DNA from 3 places in the Clostridium oceanicum genome. Region 1 is predicted to be linked to each of the others. Evidence: predicted binding sites of a transcription regulator. Region 1 holds the regulator's gene; each other region holds the start of a gene.
The links. The regulator Rex, encoded in region 1, represses fermentation and respiration genes when NADH is low (regulators of the CRP and FNR family bind a similar motif). The targets are predictions, from matches to a motif close to ATTGTTAANNNNTTAACAAT.

Region 1 (3,295 bases):
TTCTTTTAATATCAATATCTATATTTTCAAATAATAATTTTTCTCCATATCTTTTAGAAAGATTTTCTATATGCAGTACATCATTTCCGCTTCTAATTTGAGTTTCGAATTTAAGATTTACAGAGTCTGGTTCTTTATCTGGAGAATCTAGTTTTTCCATTTTATCTAAACTCTTTTGTCTGCTTTCAGCAGCTTTTACACTTTTTTCTCTATTAAAAGATTTATATTTTTCAATTATTTTTTCTTGTCTTTTAATTTCTGCTTGTTGAATATTATAAGCTTTTAATTCAGCTTCATATTCTTTTTTTCTAAGTTCTATGAATTTAGAATAGTTTCCATTATAAGTATGCAAATGCTTATTTATAATCTCAAAAGTTGTATTTGTAGTTTTATCAAGGAAATATCTATCGTGAGATATTACTAATACAGTTCCTCTATAGGCAGTTATATATTCTTCAAGCCAACTTATAGCATCTAAGTCTAGATGATTGGTAGGTTCATCTAAAAGTAGCACATCAGGATTTCTTAATAGTAGTTTACATAAAGCAACTCTAGTTTTTTGACCACCACTTAGTATACTTATTTTTTTATCAAAATCTTTTTCTGAAAAGCCAAGACCTGTTAAAACACGATTTATTTCTCCTTTATAAGTATAACCACCTCTATTTACATATAAATCTGTATATGTTGTATAATCTTTTATTATTTTTTCATGATAATCTTTTTTAGATTCATCATAAGGTTCATTCATTAAATTTTCTAGTTCAGATATTTTATTTTCAAGCTTAATTAATTTATTAAATACTGTTAAAGTTTCTTCATATATAGAATTATTAGAGTCTAAAGATAAATGCTGAGCTAGATATCCTACAGTTTTACTTTTGTCTAGAAAAATTTCACCACTATCTTGAGTCATATTATTTGTTAATATTTTAAATAGAGTGGATTTACCAGCTCCATTTGGACCTATAAGACCAACTTTATCTCCTTCATTTATATTAAAACTTATTTTATCTAAAATTAAATCAATACCAAACATTTTAGTTAAATTTTTACAGCTTAATATTATCATCAGTTTCACCTTCCTTAACAAATATTATTTTACTATGGAATAGAAGTATTGTGTAGTATTAAACTTTTATATTTGATTTTTTTGATATAAATAATATAATATATAAGTAAGGTATTTTGAAGTATTAATGTATAATTATAAAATATATGGTACAATATATATAAGAGAAACTGTAAAGGATGATATTAAGGGGTGTAGTAATGGAAAAGAAAAAGAATATTTCAATGGCAGTTATCAGAAGGTTACCTAAATATCATAGATATTTACAAGAGCTTTTAAACAATGATGTGGATAGAATATCATCAAAAGAGCTTAGTGAAAAAATTGGTTTTACAGCATCACAAATAAGACAAGATTTAAATTGCTTTGGCGATTTTGGCCAACAAGGATACGGATATAATGTTAGCGAATTATATCGTCAAATAAGTAATATATTAGGATTGTCAGATTCATATAATATTGTGATAATTGGAGCAGGTAACATAGGACAGGCGTTAGCTAACTATACTAGATTTGAAAAGTTAGGATTTAATTTAAAGGCTTTATTTGATGCAAATCCTAAACTTACAGGACTTAAGATAAGAGAAATAGAGATACATGATATTGATTATTTATCAGAATACCTACAAGAAAATTCTATAGACATAGGAATAATAAGTGTTCCTAGTACAAATGCACAAAAAGTATGTGACATTTTTGTTAAAAATGGAGTAAAAGGTATTTGGAACTTTGCACCAGTTGATTTATCGGTACCGGATAACGTTGTAGTGGAAAACGTACACTTAAGCGATAGTTTATTAACATTAACTTGTTTAATAAATAAAAACTAAAAAGTATATCTTAGTTCTTTATCGTTATAGTATTAACAATTGAAAAAACTTAAAAAAACTCTCTTTAATAATTTAAAGGGAGTTTTTTGCATATTACTATGGAATATTTTAAAATATTATGAAATATATCTAGAAAATACAAAATATAAATAATTTTTAAAAAATTTTTCGTATTTTGTGTTATAATTTAATTGTTATAAAATTATTTTATTCACGGGGGAATAAGGGTATGTACAAAATTTTAGAAAAACAAGAAGTCGCTCCTAACATATATCTTATGAAGATAGAAGCTGTTAGAGTAGCAAAAGCTGCAAAACCAGGACAATTTATAATTGTAAAAATGGATGAAAAAGGAGAAAGAATACCGCTAACTATTTGTGACTATGACAAAGAAGAAGGATCAGTTACTATAGTATTCCAAACATTAGGTGCATCTACAAATAAGATGGCTACATATAATGTTGGAGATTATTTTGCGGATTTTGTTGGACCACTAGGACAACCTTCTGAATTTGTTCATGAAGATCTTGAAGAATTAAAGAAGAAAAAAATTATTTTCATCGCAGGAGGAGTTGGTACTGCACCAGTTTATCCTCAAGTAAAATGGTTAGATGAGCATGGTATAAAAGCCGATGTAATTATAGGATGTAAGTCTAAAGAAAACTTAATATTAGAAGATGAAATGAAAAAAGTATCCGGTAATGTATATGTTGCAACTGATGATGGATCATATGGATACAAAGGTTTAGTAACAAATTTATTAGAAGATTTAATACAAAAAGAAAATAAGAAATATGATGAAGTTATCTCTATAGGACCTATGATCATGATGAAATTTGTAACTAAGCTTACAAAAAAATATGATATAAAAACAGTAGTTAGTTTAAATACATTAATGGTAGATGGTACAGGAATGTGTGGAGCATGCAGAGTTACTGTTGGTGGAGAAACTAAATTTGCTTGTGTTGATGGCCCAGAATTTGATGGACATTTAGTAGACTTTGATGAAGCTATGAGAAGACAAACAATGTATAAGACAGAAGAAGGTAAAAAAGCTTTAGAAGAGCAAGAAAGAAAAGAAGGACATGTATGTCATATTGGATTGGATGGTGATCATTAATGGATAGAATGAAAAGAATACCAATATCAGAACAAGCTCCTGATGTAAGAAATAAAAACTTTAAAGAAGTTTGTTTAGGTTATACAGAAGAAGAGGCTGTTAAAGAAGCTAGCAGATGTTTAAATTGTAAAAATCCTATGTGTGTAAGTAAATGTCCAGTATCTATAAACATACCTGGATTCATAAAACACGTAAAGGATGGAGAATTTGAAAAAGCAGCTCAAGTTATAGCAGAAGATAGTGCTCTTCCAGCTGTATGTGGTAGAGTATGTC
Region 2 (3,295 bases), on a different contig from region 1:
TATATTTATTTTTTTACTGCTTTTGCTGCGTTTTCTCCAGCAATTCTTCCATACACTGTGATATCTGCTACAGCATTTCCACCAAGTCTATTTGCTCCGTGAACTCCCCCAGTAACTTCTCCAGCAGCATATAATCCTTCTATTACTTTTCCAGATTTATTCATAACTTCAGCATTTGTATTAATTTTTACTCCACCCATTGTATGATGTACAGCTGGTCCAACTTCAATTGCATAATATTTAGCTTTATTAAGTTCAAATTTCATATCTGCTCTTTTAAAATCAGCATCTTTTTTAGCTTTTGCATAGGAATTATATTTATTTACTGTCTTTTCTAATTCAGCTACGTTAATATCAATTTTTCCACCTAATTCCTTAATTGATTCAGCTTCTTTCATTACTCCTGCTTTAGCATATCCTTCTATTGCTTTTAAGCTTTCTCTTACATTTTGATCAAAAATTAAAAAGGCTGTTTTACCCTTTTGTTGCAATTCTGCTTTAGAAACAACATCTCTTGTTTCTAATTCATTAATAAATCTTTTACCATCTCTATTTACTAATATAGCTCCATTACCTCTAACAGCTTCTGTTATAAGTTTACTTTTACCTGGTACTACAGTAGGATGTGATTGAATTTCTTTCATATCAACTAATTCAACATTTAATTTTTCTACAAGCTTTACTACATCTCCAGTAGCTCCTGGTCCATTTGTAGTTCCAAATCCTTCTAATTCAGATCTGTATTTTACAACCATATCTGAGTTTGCTCCAAAACCACCCATAGCAAGTATTACTGATTTAGCTTTTATGTCATATGTTTTATCACCTTTTTTAACTTTAACTCCAACAACTTTATTATCTTCAACAATTAATTCTGTAGCTTTTGTTTCTGTTCTCATATCAATCTTTAAATCTTTAGCTTTTTTCTCTAAAACTTTTACTAAATGGTTTCCTACTGGTGCTCCACCTTCTGGTCTATGAGTTCTTTTAACACTTGCACCACCCATTATACCAACATCACTTAAATCAGCACCTCTTTCAGTTAACCAATCAACTGTTTCAGAAGATTTTTCAGCTAATTTTTTTACTAATTCAGGATTATTTTTGTTCTTTCCACCTTTCATCGTATCATCAATGAATAACTTAACACTATCTTTAATACCTTTTTCTTTTTGATATTTTGTTTCAGTAGCATTTAATCCACCGGTAGCAAAATTAGTATTTCCACCAATTACAGCTGTTTTTTCCACAAGTATTACTTTAGCACCCTTTTCTTTTGCTTCAATAGATGCGGTAAGCCCAGCTCCACCTGCTCCTATAACTACTATATCTGTTGTTGTATTTTCTAGTTTAGAAGAAGAATCAGAACCTTTTTTAGATTTCAATTCAATTCCTGATTTTTTTACTGCATCCTTAACTGCAGCAATTATTGCTGAACTTGTTACAGTTGCACCAGAAACAGCATCTATTTCTGTACTGTTTTCTTCAATAATATTTTCAATAACCTTTTTAAATGTATCCTTTGTAAAATCTGATTCATGGTTTTCAACTACATCAATTTTTGTAATTTTCTGATCTTTAATAGAAACCTTTACTTTAATAATACCATTTTTACCTTTTGCCTCTCCTTCAAATGTCTTTGCTGAACTACCACATGCTGCTAATGAGAAAGTCATAACTCCAATTAATAAACATAAAATAATTTTTCTTGCATAACGCATAGTAACCCCCCTCAATTCATTTGTTTAAAAGTTTGTAAAAAATTTAACTATATTTAAGTAAATTATATTTAATTTATTAATGAAATTCAATTTTAATTAATTATGTATATTTTTTGTTCATATTGTAAATGACTAGTTTTCAATATTTATTGATATTTTTATACTATAATTAAACTTAATTACTATATAAAACATTTTGACAAAATTTTGACAAAATGTTTTTGAGATACTATTAATAAAAAAAATCCCTATTAGGGATTTTAGAAAGTATTTTTTTCTTTAATTCTATATTTATTAAGAGGTCTACCAACTTTTCCATACTCCATAATAAGAACCAATTCTCCTTGTTTTTCTAACAAATCCAAATACCGTCTTGCTGTAATTCTAGAAACCCCTGTAATTAATGCCAATTCTTGAGCTGTAATAGTTCCTTCTTTTCTTTCTTTAATAAGCTGCAAAATCTTATCATAAGTATGAGTACTAACACCTTTTATATTGTCAATATAATCACACCGAACATTTTTCTCTTTATCTCTTAAAACCATTTTATCTATCAGTTCTTGTTCAATATTTTCACAATTTTCAAAGTTACATCTTCTATCCATATATTGTAATAAAGCTTCTTTAAATCTATTAAATGTAAATGGTTTTATTATATAATCTACAACTCCATACCTAAATGATTCTTCAACGGTTTCCATACTCTTATCTGCTGTAATTAAAATCACATCACATTTAATATTGTTAATCCTAATCCATTTTAAAAGTTCAGTTCCAAGTCCTTTTGGAAAAAACAAATCTAATAAGACTAAATCTGGTTTCTCTTCTTTTATAACCTCTTTACCTTCTTCTATACTGCTTACACTCTTTAACAACAAATATCCTTCAACTTTTCTTAAAAATCCCTCATTAATCTCTCTAACCATAGGATCATCTTCAATAATAACCACTTTAATCATAATTACAACCCCTCTCTAATGGTATATTAATGTCCCATGTTGTACCTCTATCATTGTATAATATTATAGTTCCATCAGCCTTGTCTATAATTTTCTTTATAATCCAAAGTCCAAATCCTCTTTTTCCCTCTTTAGTCGTTATACCTCTTTCAAATATTTTTTCTTTTATTTTTTCATCTATTCCATTTCCATTATCTTTTATTAAAATTCTCAAATTATTATCATAGGAATTAATTTTAAATAATATTTTCCCCTCTTTTATTTTAACTAGTTCATCTATTGCATTTTCTATTAAGTTTCCTATTATTGAACAAAGTTCTGCATCAGTTATACTTTTTGGTATTCTACTTAAATTTGATTTGTTATGAATCTCTAAAGAAACTTTAGATTCTGCCGCCTTATAATATTTTGCTAATAGAATACCTGCTACATGAAAGTTTTTAATGTTTCTATTAATAACTGCAATAATCTCTTGATTTTTATAAGATATATCTTCTATATATTTTACTACTTTATCATATTTTTCTAACTGAATTAACCCTGATATAGTATGAAGTTTATTCATAAATTCATGATTTTGAGCTCTTAATTCATTAGTCATCTTTCTTGTACCTG
Region 3 (3,295 bases), on a different contig from region 1:
AACAATCATCAGGAATAGTTAACAGTCCTGAATCGACCATATCTGGGAATATATCTGGATCTTCTAAATTAGATGCTGCTAAAATTTCTCCTTCTTCTGTTCTGCAACATAATACGGCAGATTCATTCTTTAATTCTTCTGCATGTTCTACTGACATTGACATAATTTACATACCCTCCTATTTCTCTATTATTTATTTTCTACTGGAAATCTTCTAGTTAAAGTATGATCTATTGTTCTAAATATGTGATCAGTATGATGATATACTGGAAGTTTTGCTTTTGGAGCTATTGTCATAACTGTATTTGAACAATCATTACAATTTGATATTATAATTCTTTGGGCTCCATCTTTTTTAAACTGCATAACTGCAGCTGCTTGACCTGGTCATTCACCTGGTGTCTTACATTTACCAGGACCATTTCCTTTGCCTTTTGCATATACTATATTTTTACAATCCGCTACTGAAACTACTTGTGAATTCATTTTTCCTGCTACATCTTTCAATCTATCTTCATTAGCTCCACAAGCACAAACTAAAAGGCCTACTTTTCCTTTATATTCTGGTAATGGAATTGTAACTATTGCTCCACCAGATGTTTTTGTAACTGTAGATGTTTCAATATCTCCAGCTTTTCCTGTATATGGTCCACCAATTACTAGTTCACCATATTCTCCATCTATTCCACCGCATTCTTCTATTAAATCTTTTACCTTTATCCCTACTGGAACTTGAATAAATACATTAGGCTGATTTCCACTTTTCAATTTTCCTATTACTGTTATATCTTTATCTATTACTGGCTTTCTCTCTTCCACCGCTCTAGTTATATTGCATAATGTTTCTGCATTTAAAACTACACATTTTGCTTCTAAAGGTAATTGTGTTGGTTCTAACCACTTACCAAATATTGCATGTATTATAGCTCTTTCTTCTCCCATTGGGTATAAGTCTTTTAATTCTTTTATTTCTATATCCTTTGCACCTTTTAAAGCATTTTTTAAAACCTTTATAGTTTCTTTATGTTTTGATTTTATTGCTATGTATCCTTTTGGTGCTTTTGTGGCTTTCATTGCATATCTTATACCGCTTAATAAAACTTCAGGATTTCTTTTCATGAATGTCATATTATGATGAAGTGCTGGCTCACACTCTACACAATTTGCTATGACATATCCATCAGGTATATCTGCTTTTAGTTTAATATGAGTTGGGAATCCTGCTCCACCAGCTCCTATTATCCCAGCTTCTGCTACAGTTTCTTCTATAGTTTCACATTCTTTTATTTTTTCAAAGCTTGGTGATTGATTCTCAGCTGCTTTCACAACGATTTCTTTATCATTAACTTTTTCTACAATACCTGTTACACTAGTATGAATTTTTGCACCTAAACCATTTGGTTTAGCTATGCATTCTCCTCTTTTAACTTCTTGTCCTTTTTCTACTGTTGGAACATCTGGTGCTCCTACATGCATCTTTAGAGGAAATCGGTATAACTTCTCCATAAATCTGCCTCCTAAATCTTCAACTTAAGTATAACTTCATATATATATCCAAGCATAATCCATGCCAAGTTTGTTAAAAAATATAAAAACTAGTTATAATATTAACTTATAGCCATTTGTTCCATCTATAGATAAATATTATAATCACATATTCTGTTTAAATACTGACAAAATAAATTGAAATAAAATTCTTTTCCCTATATAAGGTAGGTTTTTCAAGTTATGGATAAGTTATGATGAATGTTATTTAATTGACACTTGTTTGCAAAAAATTGACACTTGTTTTAATATTTTAATTAAAATATTAAAATTATACCTTATTAATTTATTGTTTTTTAATAAAAAGAACTTTATTAAAACGTTTTCTTTAATATATATTGATAAAAATTATATTTTCTTTAGTATGAAAATAATAAATTTATAACAATTTAAAAGGTATACATTCTATTTTTTATAAATATTATATAGCAAAAATATAGTTTATAATTTAAAATACATATTTTTTAAGGTTTTATATAAAATCTTGATTTTAACATATTAAGATTAAAAGAATATATTACTAAAAACTTTATAATTTCCAAAATAATAAAAAAAGAAGCTAATAGTTCCTAACTATTAGCTTCTTCTATAATTTTAAACGAATACAAACTAGAATATTATAAAGGTAACTCTATATCTATACCTTTTCCTTCTTCAATTCTTATTTTAAGTACTCCATCTTCAACATAAGACTCTGCATCTTCTAAGTATTCACAAGGCTCTTCTACTTGAGCTTCTTCTGCTACTTCTTCTTTTGAAACTTCTTCTTTTTCATTTGATCCTTCTAATTCTTTTGCTCCTTCTACTATAGCTGGAGTTAAAGGTGTTAATGAATCTATAGTTTTAAGTAGTTTAGCTCCTATTACTTGTCCTACTTTCAAACAATCATCTGGAATATTTAATAATCCTGAATCCACCATATCTGGGAATATATCTGGATCTTCTAAATTTTCTGCTGTTAATACTGTTCCTTCTTCTGTTCTACAGCACACAACGGCTGATTCATTTTTTAGTTCTTCTGCATGTTCTGCTGACATTGACATAATAATATACCTCCTAAGTTTGAAATCTTTATTTTAAAATTTCTTATATAGAAATTTTCATATTAATAGTATAACCAATTAAACTAGACCTATGAAAATAAATATGAATTTAAATATTATCTTCATATTTATTTCAATGTGGTTCAGTAGATATTTTGTCAAAAATTGTTTAAAAATTCGACTATATCCATAAATATAATATCATATTTTATATATTGTAACAACAATAGCATTATTTTGTAATACTCTATATTTTATCTATTCAATAAAATCATACTGTTTAAGCTTATAATATAATGTACTTCTTTTTATTCTTAATATTTCAGCTGCTTTTTTCTTATTCCCTTTTGTTATTTTCATAACTTCTTTTATAATCTTTTTCTCTGTATTTTTAACCCTTTCATTTAAATCATATTTATGAGAAGAACCTTCTTTTATATCCCTTATATCCTCTATGATATGCTTTGGAACTGAATCTAATGTAACTTTCCCATCTGTAGATAAAACAACCATTCTCTCTACTACATTTTTAAGTTCTCTTATATTCCCTTCCCATTCATAAGCAGATAATGCATTATAAACACTATTTTCTACACTGTTTATTTTTATATCTTCTTGACAAGACACTTGGTTTATAAATAAATTTATAAAATCTTTTATATCTTCTCTTCTCTCTCTTAAAGGAGGTAATTCTATTTGAACAACAG

Region 2: the regulator Rex is predicted to act here: its motif matches at 1,917-1,936, upstream of ABDZ71_RS05535 (flavocytochrome c).
Region 3: the regulator Rex is predicted to act here: its motif matches at 1,746-1,765, upstream of prdC (proline reductase-associated electron transfer protein PrdC).

What each region holds. Positions count from the first base shown of each region.
Region 1 is NZ_BAAACG010000003.1:58,262-61,556, reverse strand. Features, by position in the region: gene abc-f (ribosomal protection-like ABC-F family protein) at 1-1,072, opposite strand, end outside; gene ABDZ71_RS02045 (redox-sensing transcriptional repressor Rex) at 1,273-1,902, shown strand; gene ABDZ71_RS02040 (sulfide/dihydroorotate dehydrogenase-like FAD/NAD-binding protein) at 2,132-3,022, shown strand; gene gltA (NADPH-dependent glutamate synthase) at 3,022-3,295, shown strand, end outside.
Region 2 is NZ_BAAACG010000006.1:439,316-442,610, reverse strand. Features, by position in the region: gene ABDZ71_RS05535 (flavocytochrome c) at 6-1,721, opposite strand; gene ABDZ71_RS05530 (response regulator) at 1,982-2,680, opposite strand; gene ABDZ71_RS05525 (ATP-binding protein) at 2,673-3,295, opposite strand, start outside.
Region 3 is NZ_BAAACG010000006.1:75,693-78,987, reverse strand. Features, by position in the region: gene prdA (D-proline reductase (dithiol) proprotein PrdA) at 1-163, opposite strand, end outside; gene prdC (proline reductase-associated electron transfer protein PrdC) at 190-1,506, opposite strand; partial or broken gene ABDZ71_RS03755 (sugar transporter) at 2,166-2,588, opposite strand; gene prdR (sigma-54 dependent transcriptional regulator PrdR) at 2,847-3,295, opposite strand, start outside.